DNA from 2 places in the Variovorax sp. AC103 genome. Region 2 is predicted to be linked to the other one. Evidence: riboswitches for the same ligand, from Rfam matches in the RefSeq annotation. Region 2 holds a riboswitch; the other holds the start of a gene.
The links. A riboswitch is a leader RNA that binds a small molecule or an ion and turns the genes downstream of it on or off. The one in region 2 is predicted to bind S-adenosylhomocysteine.
Positions count from the first base shown of each region.

Region 1: linked by a shared signal. The riboswitch ahead of metH (methionine synthase) and the one ahead of ahcY (adenosylhomocysteinase) in region 2 are both predicted to bind S-adenosylhomocysteine.

Region 1 covers NZ_CEEDFC010000003.1:387,777-395,402, forward strand. Annotated here, with positions in the region: gene AC0IYU_RS06485 (glycosyltransferase) at 1-637, opposite strand, end outside; gene AC0IYU_RS06490 (ArnT family glycosyltransferase) at 634-2,484, opposite strand; gene metH (methionine synthase) at 2,548-5,262, opposite strand; S-adenosyl-L-homocysteine riboswitch at 5,342-5,417, opposite strand; gene AC0IYU_RS06500 (PACE efflux transporter) at 5,587-6,024, opposite strand; gene AC0IYU_RS06505 (LysR family transcriptional regulator) at 6,127-7,050, shown strand; gene AC0IYU_RS06510 (SH3 domain-containing protein) at 7,063-7,626, opposite strand, start outside.
Region 2 covers NZ_CEEDFC010000018.1:108,952-116,577, reverse strand. Annotated here, with positions in the region: gene AC0IYU_RS24190 (alpha/beta fold hydrolase) at 1-574, opposite strand, end outside; gene phaP (TIGR01841 family phasin) at 591-1,088, opposite strand; gene AC0IYU_RS24180 (hypothetical protein) at 1,254-1,895, opposite strand; S-adenosyl-L-homocysteine riboswitch at 2,014-2,082, shown strand; gene ahcY (adenosylhomocysteinase) at 2,157-3,596, shown strand; gene AC0IYU_RS24170 (TlyA family RNA methyltransferase) at 3,668-4,486, shown strand; gene metF (methylenetetrahydrofolate reductase [NAD(P)H]) at 4,497-5,321, shown strand; gene AC0IYU_RS24160 (septal ring lytic transglycosylase RlpA family protein) at 5,411-6,025, shown strand; gene AC0IYU_RS24155 (23S rRNA (adenine(2030)-N(6))-methyltransferase RlmJ) at 6,056-7,009, opposite strand; gene rplM (50S ribosomal protein L13) at 7,230-7,626, shown strand, end outside.

The sequences.
Region 1 (7,626 bases), on a different contig from region 2:
CTTCGGGGCGCGTGCTGTAGGCCGTGCTTTCCTCGGCGTAGGGCATGCGCAGTTCGAGCGCGTGCACGGTGAGTTCGGTCTCGGTCTCGAAGCCGCGCGACAGCGCCGGGAACGACTTGGCATAGCGCCGCGAGAACACGCGGTAGCCCGAGAGCATGTCGGTGAGTGCACCGCCGAACAGCTGCGCCACCGCGCCGGTGAGCATGCGGTTGCCCAGGCGGTGGCCGGCGCGGTAGGTGTGCGCGTCGTGGCCGTCGTCCACGCGGTTGCCGACCACCATGTCGAGGTTGTCCGCCACCAGGCGCTCGATGAGCCGGCCGGCCGCGCCGGCGTCGTAGGTGGCGTCGCCATCGACCATCACGTACACGTCGGCCTCGACGTCGGCGAACATGCGCCGCACCACGTTGCCCTTGCCGCGCAAGGCCACGTGCGTGACGACGGCGCCGGCCGCGCGCGCGACGGATGCCGTGTCGTCGCTCGAGTTGTTGTCGAAGACGTGGATCCGGGCCTCGGGCAGCGCGGCGCGAAAGCCCGTCACCACCTGGGCGATGGCCAGCGCCTCGTTGTAGCAGGGGATGACCACGGCGATGCGCAGCGCGTTGCTGCGGTGGGAGGCGAAGGCTTCGATGTCGGTCATGGTGCGACAGGAAGGATACGGTAGACCCGGCTGCCGTCTTTCTCGTACTGCACTGCGAAGTACCTGTCGAAGTCGACGCGCGCGCTGAACACCGGCACCACATAGTTCGGCAGCACGACCGCGGTAAAGCCCAGGCCGCCGAGCTTGCGTGCCAGGTCACCGCCCGACAGGGCCCCGAAATCGGTGTAGCGCCACGGCCCGAGGGTGTCGCCCCAGATGGGGTTGGGGCCGTAGTAGATGGCCTCGTTCAGCGCGATCTGGTAGACCCGGCCGGTGGCGTTGCGGCGCAGGTAGTCCATGACGGCGTAGCCGGGCACGTGCTGGCGCAGCAAGGCCTCGCGCGCCTCGGGCGTGACGGAGATCATCGCGACCTTCACCGCGGTCTGGCGCACCGACACGGCGGCCAGCACGGCCAGCAGCAGCACGGGCACCCAGTCGGCCATGCGGGCGCCGGAACGCGCGGTGTCGCGGCTCATGGCACCTGTGGCCCCCTTGTCCATTGCGCCGGACTTCTCCCGCGCACCGAACAGGCGCCGCACCCACCCCGCGGCCCAGCCGAACAGCACCTGCCAGCCGATGGCCGCGATGGCGGCCAGCAGCGGGAACGAGGCCGTCAGGTAGCGCGGGTAGCGCGAGGTCACGACCCACACCACCACCGAGTACAGGCAGAACCAGCCGGCGGCGCGCACCGCGGCCGAGCGCTTCCACCACACGCTGAACGGCGCGAAGAACACCGCCCAGAGCAGCGCGTTGGGCAGCGCCGCGTGATCGCGCACGTCCGCCACCTGCTGCACGTAGTCGGCCGGCGTCCATTCGGTGAAGCCGAACACCCGCGCGCCGATGGGATTGAACGGGTCGCCGGTCATGACGGCATTGCGCGCGTACCAGTACACGCACGGCAGCAGGAAGCAGCCGAACACCAGCGCCCAGGCCTTGGGACGGCGCTCGCGGCGAACGACGAACAGCGCCACCAGCGGCAGGAAGATCAGCGCCTGGTACTTCGAGCCGGCCGCCACGCCGAGAAAGAACGCGGCCACGCCGAGCCAGCGCAGGCCGCCGTGGGCCCCGCGCCCGATGCCCGCGGGCAGGCCCGGCTCCGACTCGCGCCACCACCACAGCGCCACGCAGGCCGACAGCACGAACAGCGCCACGCCCATGTCGATCAGCGCGTTGGAATAGTCGCCCAGCCCCAGCCAGATGGCCGCGCCGATGCAGGCCGTGAGCCGGTTGACGTGCAGCATGCCCAGCCGGTAGATCATCGTCACCGACAGCGCACCGGCCAGGGCATTGAGAAAGTGCGGCAGCACGTCGTCGCTCACCTGCAGCGCGGCGGCATAGAGCAGGTTGTAGTTGTACGGGAACCAGGGGTAGCGCAACCAGTCGTGGATGCCCAGCGCGCCCTGCTGCGCCACCTGGCGGGCATAGGGCAGGTGGTACATCAGCTCGTCGAAGGCGATCGGCGGGGCCAGCGGCGCGACCAGCGCGGGCATCGCGACCAGGGCCAGCGCGATCATCGCGACGCGCTCGACGTAGGTCCACGGCGCCGCGGCAGGCTCGCTGGCGCGCAGGGCGCGCCGCTGGAGAAGCCAGGGTGGCAGCTGGACCGCCGCTGCCACGAAGCCCGCGGCGACCAGGGCCACGGTGGCACCGGTCTTGAAGGCGCCGAAGATGGCCAGCGCCTGGAAGGCGCAGATGAACAGGCCCACGCCCAGCGCCACGGCCATGGCCGCTTCGAGCCCCAGGTCGCGGCGCGGCGGTGGCGCCAGGCGGGCCAGCAGTGCGCGGCCATAACCCCAGCAGCTGAAGACGAAGACCGCCAATGCCGCGTAGTGCGCGGCTGCAAACATCAGCTTCTGAATAACAACTCCCGGTGCCGGGCGGCCACGCCGGCCGGCAGGTTCAAAGGACCTTCAAAGATTGGGCGCCAGCAGGCGCTCGAGCTCGGCTTCGCTTTGCTTGCGCCGCGCGGCCTGGTCCTGCAACTGGTCGTGCCCGATCTTGCCGACGTTGAAGTACGTCGCATCGGGGTGACTCAGGTAGAAACCACTCACGCTGGCGGCGGGCATCATAGCGAGGCTTTCCGTCAGGGTCATGCCAATGTCCGCGCAGGCCAGAAGGTCGAACATCGGGCCCTTCACGCTGTGGTCGGGGCAGGCCGGATAGCCCGGCGCGGGGCGGATGCCGCGGTACTTCTCCGCAATCATCTCGTCGTTGCTCAGGCCCTCGTCGGCCGCATAGCCCCACAGGTCGGTGCGCGCGCGGTGGTGCAGCGACTCGGCGAAAGCCTCGGCCAGGCGGTCGGCCAGGGCCTTGAGCATGATGGCCGAGTAGTCGTCCAGGTCGTCGATGAAGTACTTCTCCTTCTTCTCGACGCCCAGGCCGGCGGTGACGGCGAACATGCCCACGTAGTCCTTCAGGCCGCTGGCCTTGGGCGCGACGAAGTCGGCCAGGCAGCGGTTCGGGCGCATCACGCCGTCGATGACCTGCTTCTCGGTCTGCTGGCGCATGCCGTACCAGGTGAGCGCCACCTCGCTGCGCGTCTCGTCCGTGTAGAGCTCGATGTCGTCGTCGTTCACCGTGTTGGCGGGCCAGAAGCCGACGATGCCGGCCGCGCTGAGCCAGCGGCCTTCGATCAGGCGCTTGAGCATGCGCTGGCCGTCGGCATACACGCGCACGGCCTCGGTGCCGACGACTTCGTCCTTCAGGATGGCGGGGAACGGGCCGGCCAGGTCCCAGGTCTGGAAGAACGGGCCCCAGTCGATGTACTTGGCGAGCTCGGTCAGGTCGTAGTTCTTGAACACGCGCCGGCCGATGAACTTGGGCACGGGGGGCGTGTAGTTCGACCAGTCGATGGGCGTCTTGTTGGCGCGCACCTTGGCCAGCGGCCACAGCGGCACCTGCTTCTTGTTGGCGTGCTGGGTGCGCACCTTGTCGTAGTCGGCGTTGATCTCGTCGATGTAGGCCGCGGCCTGGTCGGACAGCAGGCTCTGCGCCACGCTCACGCTGCGCGAGGCGTCGGGCACGTAGACCACGGGGCCCTCGTAGTGCGGCGCGATCTTCACGGCCGTGTGCACGCGGCTGGTGGTGGCGCCGCCGATCATGAGCGGAATCTTCCTGATGCGGAAATGGTCGTCGCGCTGCATCTCGCCGGCCACGAACTGCATCTCTTCCAGGCTCGGCGTGATCAGGCCCGACAGGCCCACGATGTCCGCGCCCTCGACCTTGGCGCGCGCCAGGATCTCGTGGCACGGGACCATCACGCCCATGTTCACCACTTCGAAGTTGTTGCACTGGAGCACGACGGTGACGATGTTCTTGCCGATGTCGTGAACGTCGCCCTTGACGGTGGCGATGATGATCTTGCCCTTGGTGCGCACGTCGCGGCCCGCCGCCTCGTCACGCAGCTTTTCTTCCTCGATGTAGGGGAGCAGGTGGGCCACGGCCGACTTCATGACGCGCGCCGACTTCACCACCTGCGGCAGGAACATCTTGCCGGCGCCGAACAGGTCGCCCACGATGTTCATGCCGTCCATGAGCGGCCCTTCGATCACGTGCAGCGGACGGCCGCCCTTGGCCAGGATCTGCTGGTAGGCCTCTTCGGTGTCTTCGACGATGAAGTCGGTGATGCCGTGCACCATCGCGTGCGACAGCCGCTGGTTGACGTGCACCGGGTTGTCGGGCGTGCCGCGCCATTCGAGGCGCTTGCTTTCGTCCTTGGCGCCGCTCTTGGCGGTTTCGGCCACTTCGACGAGGCGTTCGCCGGCGTCAGGGCGGCGGTTGAGCACCACGTCTTCCACGCGCTCGCGCAGCGTGGGCTCCAGGTCGTCGTACACGCCCACCATGCCCGCGTTGACGATGCCCATGTCCATGCCCGCCTGGATGGCGTGGTACAAAAACACGGTGTGGATGGCCTCGCGCATCGGGTCGTTGCCGCGAAAGCTGAAGCTCACGTTGCTCACGCCGCCCGACACCTTGGCGCCCGGCAGGTTCTGCTTGATCCAGCGCACCGCGTTGATGAAGTCGACCGCGTAGTTGTCGTGCTCCTCGATGCCGGTGGCAATGGCGAAGATGTTGGGGTCGAAGATGATGTCTTCCGGCGGGAAGCCCACCTCGTCGACCAGGATGCGGTAGGCCCGCTCGCAGATCTCGACCTTGCGCGCGTAGGTGTCGGCCTGGCCCTTCTCGTCGAACGCCATGACAACCGCGGCGGCGCCGTAGCGGCGCACCAGCTTGGCCTCGTGCTTGAACTTGTCGACCCCCTCCTTCATGGAGATGGAGTTGACGATGCCCTTGCCCTGGATGCAGCGCAGGCCGGCCTCGATGACGTCCCACTTCGAGCTGTCGACCATCACCGGCACACGCGCGATGTCGGGCTCGCTGGCAATCAGGTTCAGGAAGCGGACCATGGCGGCCTTGCTGTCGAGCATGGCCTCGTCCATGTTGATGTCGATCACCTGGGCGCCGTTCTCGACCTGCTGGCGCGCGACGGCCAGGGCCTCTTCGAACTGGCCGTTCAGGATCATCCGCGCGAAGGCCTTGGAGCCGGTGACGTTGGTGCGCTCGCCGATGTTGACGAACAGCGTGCCCTCGCCGATGGCGACCGGTTCGAGGCCGGACAGCTTCATGGGCGGGGGCGCCAGGGGCGCGGAATCGGGGGTAGCTGGAGCGGAAATCTGGGACATGGCCTCACCTGCGGAAGAGTCGAACAGGCGAGCGTCGTTGTCGCCCCAAGCCTGACGGCCGGCCTGTGAGGCCCACCGCTGCAACGCTCCTTGGGAAGGGCCGCATTTTAGGGCGATTCGAATGGGGCCGGGGAAAACCCCAGTTCCCGGCTTCGCCCGCGTCCAACTCGTTCAACGACACCGGGCGCCCGCGGCCGAGCAGTGCCTTGGCCATGCGCGCTGCCGGCCGCGAAGGCCGGCCCGCATGGCGACTAAGTAAGCGCCGGCTTATGCCGGTTGTGGCTCGCCCATTGCGGACGCCGGCAGGCCGAACACCCGGTCGAAGGCCCAGTTGAAGACGAAGGTGTAGACCAGGAAGAACACCACCAGGCCCAGGTCCATCACCAGCGCCTGCCAGAGCGACACGCCCAGGCCCCAGGCGAACATCGGCACCAGGAAGGCGATCAGCCCGCCCTCGAAGCCGATGGCATGGGCGATGCGGCGGCGCACGCTGCGCCCGCGCACGGCCTGGCGCGATTCCCAGCGCTCGAACAGCGCGTTGAAGACCAGGTTCCAGATCACCGCGATGACCGAGGCGCCTACCGCCAGCATGCCCGAATGGCCGAGCCCGGCGTCCGTCATCAAGGCCAGCCCCGCGCTGGCCGCGACGATGGCGATGCCCTCATAAAGGCTGATGTAGACGATGCGACGTTGAATGCCCTGCATGACTTCTTCTCTTGGTTGGTGACTGCGATGACTGGACTTTATGTGTCATTCGCTGATATAAAAAGTTAACTTGTTTCAGGTTTATTGATAGGTCGAGCGCCAATGGCTTTCTCCAGTGACAACGTAGAGGTCTTTCTGGCCGTGATCGACCACGGCTCCTTCTCGGCGGCGGCGCGGGCGCTGCGCAAGGTGCCGTCGGCCGTGAGCATGGCCATCGCCAACCTGGAGGCGGAGCTCGACCTGCCGCTGTTCGACCGCAGCGGCCGCGAGCCCCAGCCCACGCCCGCCGCACGCTCCCTGGAGCCCCAGGCGCGGCTGCTGGCCTCCCAATTGCGGCAACTGCAGGTCCAGGCGCTGGCGCTCACGCAGGGGCTGGAAGACCGGCTCACGCTGGCCATCGCGCCCGAGCTGCTGGCCGCCCCCTGGAGCGGCCCGCTGGCCGAGCTGGCACGCGAGCACCCGCTGCTGCAGGTCGAGGTGCTGGCCGCGCCGCAGGCCGATGCGCTGGCACTGCTGCACAGCGGCCGCGCGCAGCTGGCCCTGGTGTTCGAGCGCCCCAGCCTCGACGGCCGCGAAGGCTTTCAGGAGGTGGGCAGCGACCTGATGGTGGCGGTCATTGCGCCCGACCACCCCGTGCTCGCCACCAACGGCGGCCGGCTGCGCGAGGACCACCTGACGAACACCCGGCAGATCGTCGTGGCCGGGCGCGACCTGACCACCAGCGACCCGAGGTTCGTGTTCGCGCGCCACGTCTGGCGCACCGACAACGCGCTGGCCGCGCTGAGCCTCATTACCGCCGGGCTGGGCTGGGGCTGGCTGCAGCGCAATTTCGCCAAGCCGCACGTGGCGGCCGGCGCGCTGATCGAGATTCCGTTCGAGAACCTCAGCAACGGGCTGGACCTGTGGGTCGACGTGGTCTGGTCGCGAGAGCGGCCGCTCGGGCTGGGCGCGCAGCGCTTCGTGGCGCTGATTGCGCGCAACCGCCAGGCGGCGGGGGAGTGCGGCGTGAAGACCGGCGGGCTCTAGCGCCCGGGTGCGTCACCGGCCGTGGCCGCCGCCATGGCCCCCGCCGTGCCCGCCGCCACCGTGGCCGCCGCCTCCCGGCCCGCCACCGTGCGGGCGCCCACCGCCGCCACCCGGGTGCGGCCTGCCCGGCGGCGGTCCGGGGCGAAAGCCCGGCTGCGGCCGGGGCAGCCTGAACCCGGGGTCGGCCGGCGGGCGAAACCCCGGCGCCGGCGGGGGACGAAACCCCGGCGCTGGCGGCGGGCGAAAGCCCGGGCCTGGTGGCCGGAACCCCGGCCCGGGCTGCCACGGATGCGGCTGCCACCCCGGCCTGACCGGCGGCGGCGGACGCCAGCCCGCCACCGGCGGCGGTGGCCGATTTCCCCACCAGCGCCGGTCGCCGTACCAGGGCCGGTCGCGGTAGTAGTTTGCCCAGTAGCTGCCGATCGCGAAGCCGACGATCGGCACCCCGATCACCGCGCCGTAGGTGGCCAGCGGCACGCGTTGGTCTTGGTAGCCGTAGTCGAGGTTGCGCGACCAGACCCAGCCGCGCCCGCCGTCGGGCAGCACCACGTCGCACCAGCCGTAGCCATTGGTGCA
Region 2 (7,626 bases):
GCCACACGTTGGCGTAGTGCGGCAGGTAGGCCTCGAAGGTGGTCGGCGAAGGCGCGAACAGCACCGCCATCGCCTCGGGCGTGGGCGGCGGCAGGGCCGGGTTGCCGGTGCTCGACATGATGCTGGTGAACGACAGCATCCGGTGCGCATGGTGAATGCACAGCTCCTGCCCGATGGCGCCGCCCATGGAGGCGCCCACGACGTGGGCGCGCGCGATGCCCAGCGCGTCGAGCAGCCCGACGCAGTCGCCGGCCATGTCGCGCAGGGTGTAGGGCACCTGCAGCGGCCGGCCGGCCATGGCCTGGTGCATCAGCAGCTGGATGTCGGGCACGCCGAGCTCGGTCAGGTAGCTCGAGTGGCCGATGTCGCGGTTGTCGAAGCGGATCACGCGATGGCGGCCGGCTTCGGCGAGCCGCGCGCAAAACGCGTCGTCCCAGGCGACCATCTGGGCGCCGAGGCCCATGACCAGCAGCAGCGGCGTGGCGGCCGGGTCGCCGAAGCTGTCCCAGGCGAGTTCGATGCCGTTGACGCGCGTGCGCCGCTCGACCGGTGGCGGGGCTGCTGCTGGGGGCATGGCGGCGGGTTCCGGCTTACTTGCGCTGCAGCAGCTTGGTCACTTCGTCCACGTTGGACTGGATGCGCTGGCGCACCACGTCGAACGCATCGGCCTGCGACTTGGCCGCGAGGTTGGCGAGTTCCTTGATGTCGTCGATGGCGCGCTGGAACGACTGGCGGCCGAGTTCGTCGAGCTTGGCGAGGTTTTCCTTCGGGTCCTTGCCCGGCATGCCCTTGGCGGCGCTCTGCCATTCGGTGATGGCGTGCTTGATCATCTCGGTCTGCCGCTGCACCACGGTCTGCAGGCCCTGGTAGGACTTTTCGTTGGCTTCCATGACCGCCTGCAGGTCCTTGCGGCCGCTGTCCAGCAGCTTGCCGGCGCCGCCGGTCAGGTTGAGGTTCTGCAGCCGGTCGGCCATGCCCTTCAGCGGATTGAGCATGTCCGCGGCGTTCGGCATCGCCTGCTTCGCGCCGGCGGTGCTCTCGCTGCTAGAGGGGGTCTTCTTGGCGGCGGCTTTCTTGGCAGTGGCCATGGTGCGCAATCTCCTGTGTCGGGTGAACGGATGGGTGGCTGGAACCTGCCTTGCGGCCGGAGTCCCACGCCACGATACGCCGCACAGGGCCGCCCGCGCCTGTCGCCCGGACAAAAAATCCTGCGGGGTTTCCCTCGGATGCGGGGCGACCGCCCCGCGTGCCGTTTACATCGGTGGCGCGAAGCCGTCGCGCCCGGCCGTGACGCGCAGCGCCGTGGGCGTGCCGTTCTTTTCCTGCGCATTCACCATCACCTTGGCGCCGGGCACGAGCAGTGCGTCGGTGCCGGGGCGGAAGGTGACCACCGGAGCGTCGGGCGGCACGATGACGGTCTTCTCGCCGCCCTTGTAGGTCAGGCGCATCTGCTGCCCGCCGCGCACCGACTTCGGCGCCGCGGCCAGGTCGGCGACGGTGGCGTTGGTCATCGTGCTGTCGGGCATCAGGTCCCAAGGCCTGTGGCCTTCACCCGTGCCGCGCGCGGCCTCGGGGAACACCACCACTTCGATCGCCTTCTGGGTGCCGTCGGGCTGCGGCATGGCGGCGGTGCCGATGAAGCTGCCGCGCTTGATGTCGGACAGCTTGATGCGGTAGACCTCCGACACCGGCATGTCGGCCGGGCGTGCGAGGCTGACGACCTCGCCGCCGCGGTCCTGAACGACGAGGGTCTTGGCGTCTACGCGCACGATGGTGCCGCGGATGCGCACCGGGTCGGCGTTCTGCGCGGCGGCAAGGACCGGGACGCTGGCCGTGGCGACGAGTGCGGCTGCGGCAAGCAGGGCCGAGGGGATTCTGGAGTGCGTGAGCGACATGGGCGGGGGCTTCCGTGGTTGGGTGCGAACCAATGTACGCCTGTGCGGCAGAACGCGCTTTCCGTGATGTGGGATACCCGAGCGATTGGCGGGCCCGGGCGCCGCGTCTACAATCCGCCGTTCCGAGGAGCGTTGCAGCGCCGTCAGGCGTGAGGCTCGGACCACATCGCAACCACGCTCATCCGCTGTTCTCGCGGTGAGTCCTTTTTCCGTCAGACCCCCGAACGCAGTGGCATCTTTCAAACCAGTTTTGGAGTTCTCATGAGCGCTGTTCTCAAGCCCACCCCCGTGTCCACCGCCGACCAGGCGATTGCCGACCTGTCCCTCGCCGCCTGGGGCCGCAAGGAAATCCGCATCGCGGAAACCGAAATGCCCGGCCTGATGGCCATCCGTGAAGAGTTCTCCAAGGCGCAGCCGCTCAAGGGCGCGCGCATCACGGGTTCGATCCACATGACCATCCAGACGGCCGTGCTGATCGAGACGCTGCAAGCCCTGGGCGCCGAAGTGCGCTGGGCCTCGTGCAACATCTTCTCGACGCAGGACCACGCCGCCGCCGCCATCGCCGCCGCCGGCACGCCGGTGTTCGCCATCAAGGGCGAGTCGCTCAAGGACTACTGGGACTACACCCACGCCATCTTCGACTTCGGCCCCAAGGGTTCGAAGGGCGAAGGCCCGAACATGATCCTGGACGACGGCGGCGACGCCACGCTGCTGATGCACCTGGGCCAGCGCGCCGAGAAGGACCTGGGCGTGCTCGCCAACCCGACCAGCGAAGAAGAACGCATCCTCTACGCCGCCATCAAGGCCAAGCTGGCCGTGGACGGCACCTGGTACACCCGCAAGGCCGCCGAGATCATCGGCGTGACCGAGGAAACGACCACCGGCGTGCACCGCCTGAACGAGATGTCCGCCAAGGGCACGCTGCAGTTCCGCGCCATCAACGTGAACGACTCGGTCACCAAGAGCAAGTTCGACAACCTGTACGGCTGCCGCGAATCGCTGGTGGACGGCATCAAGCGCGCGACCGACGTGATGATCGCCGGCAAGGTGGCCTGCGTGGCCGGCTACGGCGACGTGGGCAAGGGCTCGGCCCAGGCACTGCGCGCACTGAGCGCCCAGGTGTGGGTGACCGAGATCGACCCGATCAACGCCCTGCAGGCCGCCATGGAAGGCTACAAGGTCGTGACCATGGAGTACGCCGCCGACAAGGCCGACATCTTCGTGACCACCACCGGCAACAAGGACGTCATCACGCACGACACCATGGCCGCCATGAAGGACCAGGCCATCGTCTGCAACATCGGCCACTTCGACAACGAGATCGACGTCGCGTCGATCGAGAAGTACGAGTGGGAAGAAATCAAGCCGCAGGTCGACCACATCACCTTCCCGGACGGCAAGAAGATCATCCTGCTGGCCAAGGGCCGCCTGGTGAACCTGGGCTGCGGCACGGGCCACCCGAGCTTCGTGATGTCGTCGTCGTTCGCCAACCAGACCATCGCCCAGATCGAGCTGTTCACCAAGCCCGACGCCTATGAAGCCGGCAAGGTCTACGTGCTGCCCAAGCACCTCGACGAAAAGGTGGCGCGCCTGCACCTGAAGAAGGTCGGCGCCATGCTGACCGAGCTGACCGACTCGCAGGCCGCCTACATCGGCGTGAGCAAGAACGGCCCGTACAAGCCCGACACGTACCGTTATTGATAGCGCAATGAAAAACCTCCGTGCTTCGCACTGCGGTGCGAGCTTGCTTGGGGCGGCCCGGCGCTTCGCTCATGCGCGCTGATCAACTGTTGGTGGAGCGCGGCATGGCCGCGTCGCGTTCGCAGGCCGTGCGGCTCATTGCCGGCGGCATGCGCTGGCGCGACGCGGGCACGAGCGACGCGTGGCGCCCGGTCGTCAAGAACAAGGACGAAGTGCCCGAATCGGCCGAGCTCGAGCTCGCCGATGCGGCCGAGGCCCGGTATGTGTCGCGCGGCGGGCTCAAGCTCGAAGGCGCGCTCGCGGTGAGCGGCGTCGACCCGGCCGGCAAGCTGTGCCTCGACGTGGGCCAGTCGACCGGCGGCTTCACCGATTGCCTGCTGCAGCGCGGCGCTGCGAAGGTGGTCGGCGTCGACGTCGGCCACGGGCAGCTGCATGCGAAGTTGCGCGAGGACGCGCGCGTGGTGGCCATCGAGGGTGTCAATGCGCGTGCGCTGTCGGCGGACGACCTGCATGAAGACGGTGACGAGGACGCAGAGCCCGAGGCGTCCGAGCAGCCCGCCGATCCGCGTTTTGACCTGATCGTCGGCGACCTGTCGTTCATTTCGCTCACGCTGGTGCTGCCTGCCGTGGTCGAGTTCCTGGCCGACGACGGCCAGTTGCTGATGCTGGTCAAGCCGCAGTTCGAACTGCAGCCCGGCCAGGTCGGCAAGGGCGGCATCGTGCGCGACGAATCGATGTATCCGGTGGTCGAGAAACGCCTGCACGACGCCTGCGAGGCACTCGATCTGCGTGTGCTGCGCTGGTTCGACAGCCCGATCGCCGGGGGCGACGGCAACCGCGAGTTTTTCATTCATGCCGTGCGCGCTGCCAAGGCGAGCGACGGTTCCTAAGGAGACGCAGGTGCGCCTTCCGCTGAGTTTCGAATTCTTCCCGACCAAGACGCCCGAAGGCGCGGTCAAGCTGCGCGCCGCGCGCCAGCAGCTGTATGTGCGCAAGCCGCAGTTCTGCTCGGTCACCTACGGCGCGGGCGGCTCCACGCACCACGGCACCTTCGGTGCGGTGCAGGAGATCCTGTCCGAAGGCGTGGACGCCGCGAGCCACTTCTCGTGCATCGGCGCCACGCGCGCCACGGTGCGCGAGCAGCTCGGCGAGCTCAAGGCCATGGGCGTGAAGCGCCTGGTGGCGCTGCGCGGCGACCTGCCCAGCGGCTATGGCATTGGCGGCGAATTCCAGTACGCGAGCGACCTCGTGGCCTTCATCCGCGAGGAAACCGGCCGCGATTTCCACATCGAGGTGGCCTGCTACCCCGAGATCCATCCGCAGGCCCGCTCGCCCGAAGCCGATCTGCAGGCCTTTGCCGCCAAGGTGAAGGCCGGCGCCGATTCGGCGATCACGCAGTACTTCTTCACGCCCGAGGCGTACTTTCGCTTCGTCGACGACGCCCGCAAGCTGGGCATCGACACGCCGATCGTGCCGGGCATCATGCCGATCACGAGTTCGACGCAGCTCATGCGCTTCTCGGACGCCTGCGGCGCCGAGATCCCGCGCTGGGTGCGCCTGCGGCTGCAGGCCTACGGCGACGACACCGCGTCGATCAAGGCCTTCGGCCTCGACGTGGTGACCGACCTGTGCACGCGCCTGCGCGACGGCGGTGCGCCGGCGCTGCATTTCTACACGATGAACCAGTCGGCGGCGACGCTGGCTGTGCTGGAGCGCCTCGATTGAGAGGGGGCGCGGCAGGCGCGGCCGCCTCGTTGCGCGGGGCGCTTCGCCTCGTCTTCGTGGCGGCGAGCTGTGCGCTCGCCGGCTGCGCCATGCCGCCGGCCACGGACGCCGAGGGCGGCAAGCTGCAACCGCTGCCGCGCGCGCTGGCGGTGCCGCCCGGTGCCGCGCCACGCTCCAACGTGCCGTCGGTGCGCTACGACCTCGCCGTCTCTGGCGCTGACGAATTGACGCCGGACGACGGCGTGCCCGGCGACGCCGGACCGCGCGACATCTTCGAGCGCGGCGGCGCCTCGTGGTACGGCATCCAGTTCCATCAGCGCAAGACCGCCAGCGGCGAGCGCTTCGACATGACCGCCATGACGGCGGCGCACAAGACCCTGCCTTTCAATACGCGCGTGTGCGTGCGCAGCCTCGTCAACGGCAGCGAGGTGCTGGTGCGCATCAACGACCGCGGCCCCTATGCGATGGGCCGTGTGATCGACCTGAGCCGCGCCGCGGCCGACCGCATCGGCCTGACCGGCCTGGGCATCAAGCAGGTGGCACTGACCGTGGTGGACCACGACGGCATGCGTTGCGGTGGCTTGCCGGTGGAGGCGGGGGATGCGCAGGCGCCGGTGGCGTCGGCGGCCGAGCCGCAGCAGCGTGCCAGGGTGCAGGTGCCGGCGCGGCGCAAGGCGCTCGTTCCGGCGCGTCAGCGCAGATAACTCAGTGAACGAAGTCTGCGGGGTTCGGGCTCAGCCGCCCGACTCGAGCGAGAAGGTGGCGTTGCGGTCCTGTCCCAGGCGCTCCGCCAGCTGGGGCAGCGCCGCTGCGAGCAGCGGCTTGAGCGTGTAGGGCGGATTGATCAGGAACATGCCGCTGGCCGGCAGGCCCGGTCGCTGCGTTTCGCCGGAGGCGGCGTCCTTGGTGATCTTGCTCGACTTGACCGTCAGCGTGGCGTGCAGCCACGACTTGCCGGCCTTGGTCGTCATCGTCTTCAGGCGGCGCGGCAGGTCGTGCGCCTCGGGGCGCGGAATGATCGGGTACCAGACCGCGTAGGTGCCCGTGGCGAAGCGCTTGAGCGCCTCGGCGGCGAAGTCGAGCACGCGGCCGTAGTCGGTCTTCATCTCGTAGCTCGGGTCCATCAGCACCAGCGCGCGGCGCGAGGGCGGCGGCAGGAATTTGGTGGCGCTGCCGAACCCGTCCTCGTTCATCACGGCGATCTGCCGGCCGGCCTCGAGCTGGGCGATGTTGGCGTCCAGCGTGCGCGAATCGGTCGGGTGCAGCTCGAACAGCTTGAGCTTGTCGTGGTCGCGCAGCAGGTGCTGCACGATGAACGGCGAGCCGGGGTAGACGCGTGCGCCGCCGTTGGGGTTGAAGTCGCTGATCACGCTCAGGTAGCGGGCGATGGCGTCGGCCAGCGGGGCTTGCGCCTCGGGCGCTACCTTTTTGGTAGCGGACTTCGCAGCGGGCGCGTGCGTTGTGGGCTCTTTCTTGCCTGAAAGAAGGCGCAGGATGCCTTCGGCAGCCTCGCCGCTGGTGCCCGCATAGTCGCCGTCGAGGCGGTACAGGCCGGCGCCGGCGTGGGTGTCGACGACCGTCAGGGCTGCCTCTTTTTCAAGCAGGTGATCGAGCGTGGCAATCAACACCGTGTGCTTGAGCACGTCGGCGTGGTTGCCGGCATGGAAGGCGTGGCGGTAACTGAACATAGGGTGGGAATGGTAACGGTGTTGGGGCGCGCATATGCAAATTTGCCAGCGCAAGGCCGTTCTTTATATAATCGAGGGCTTCGCAGCGTTTTTGTAGCCCCGCGGCGAAGTCTCCCGAACCGTTTTGCGGTGCGGGGTTCACCCACCTAAGAGATTCCCATCAGAGGAACGCCGACCGTGGAAAAGGGCTCGCCAAACCCTCTTTTCAAGAGAAAAACTCATGACCAAAACGTTCAGCGCCAAGCCCGCTGACGTGACGCACGAGTGGTTTGTGATTGACGCGACCGACAAGGTCCTCGGACGAGTAGCCAGCGAAGTTGCTCTCCGTTTGCGCGGCAAACACAAGGCCATTTACACGCCTCACGTCGATACCGGTGACTTCATCGTCATCATCAATGCCGCGCAACTGCGCGTCACCGGCGCCAAGTCGATCGACAAGGTGTACTACCGTCACTCGGGCTACCCGGGCGGCATCAGTGCCACCAACTTCCGCGACATGCAATCCAAGTTCCCGGGCCGTGCCCTGGAAAAGGCCGTCAAGGGCATGCTGCCCAAGGGTCCGCTTGGCTACGCGATGATCAAGAAACTCAAGGTCTACGGTGGCGCAGAGCACCCGC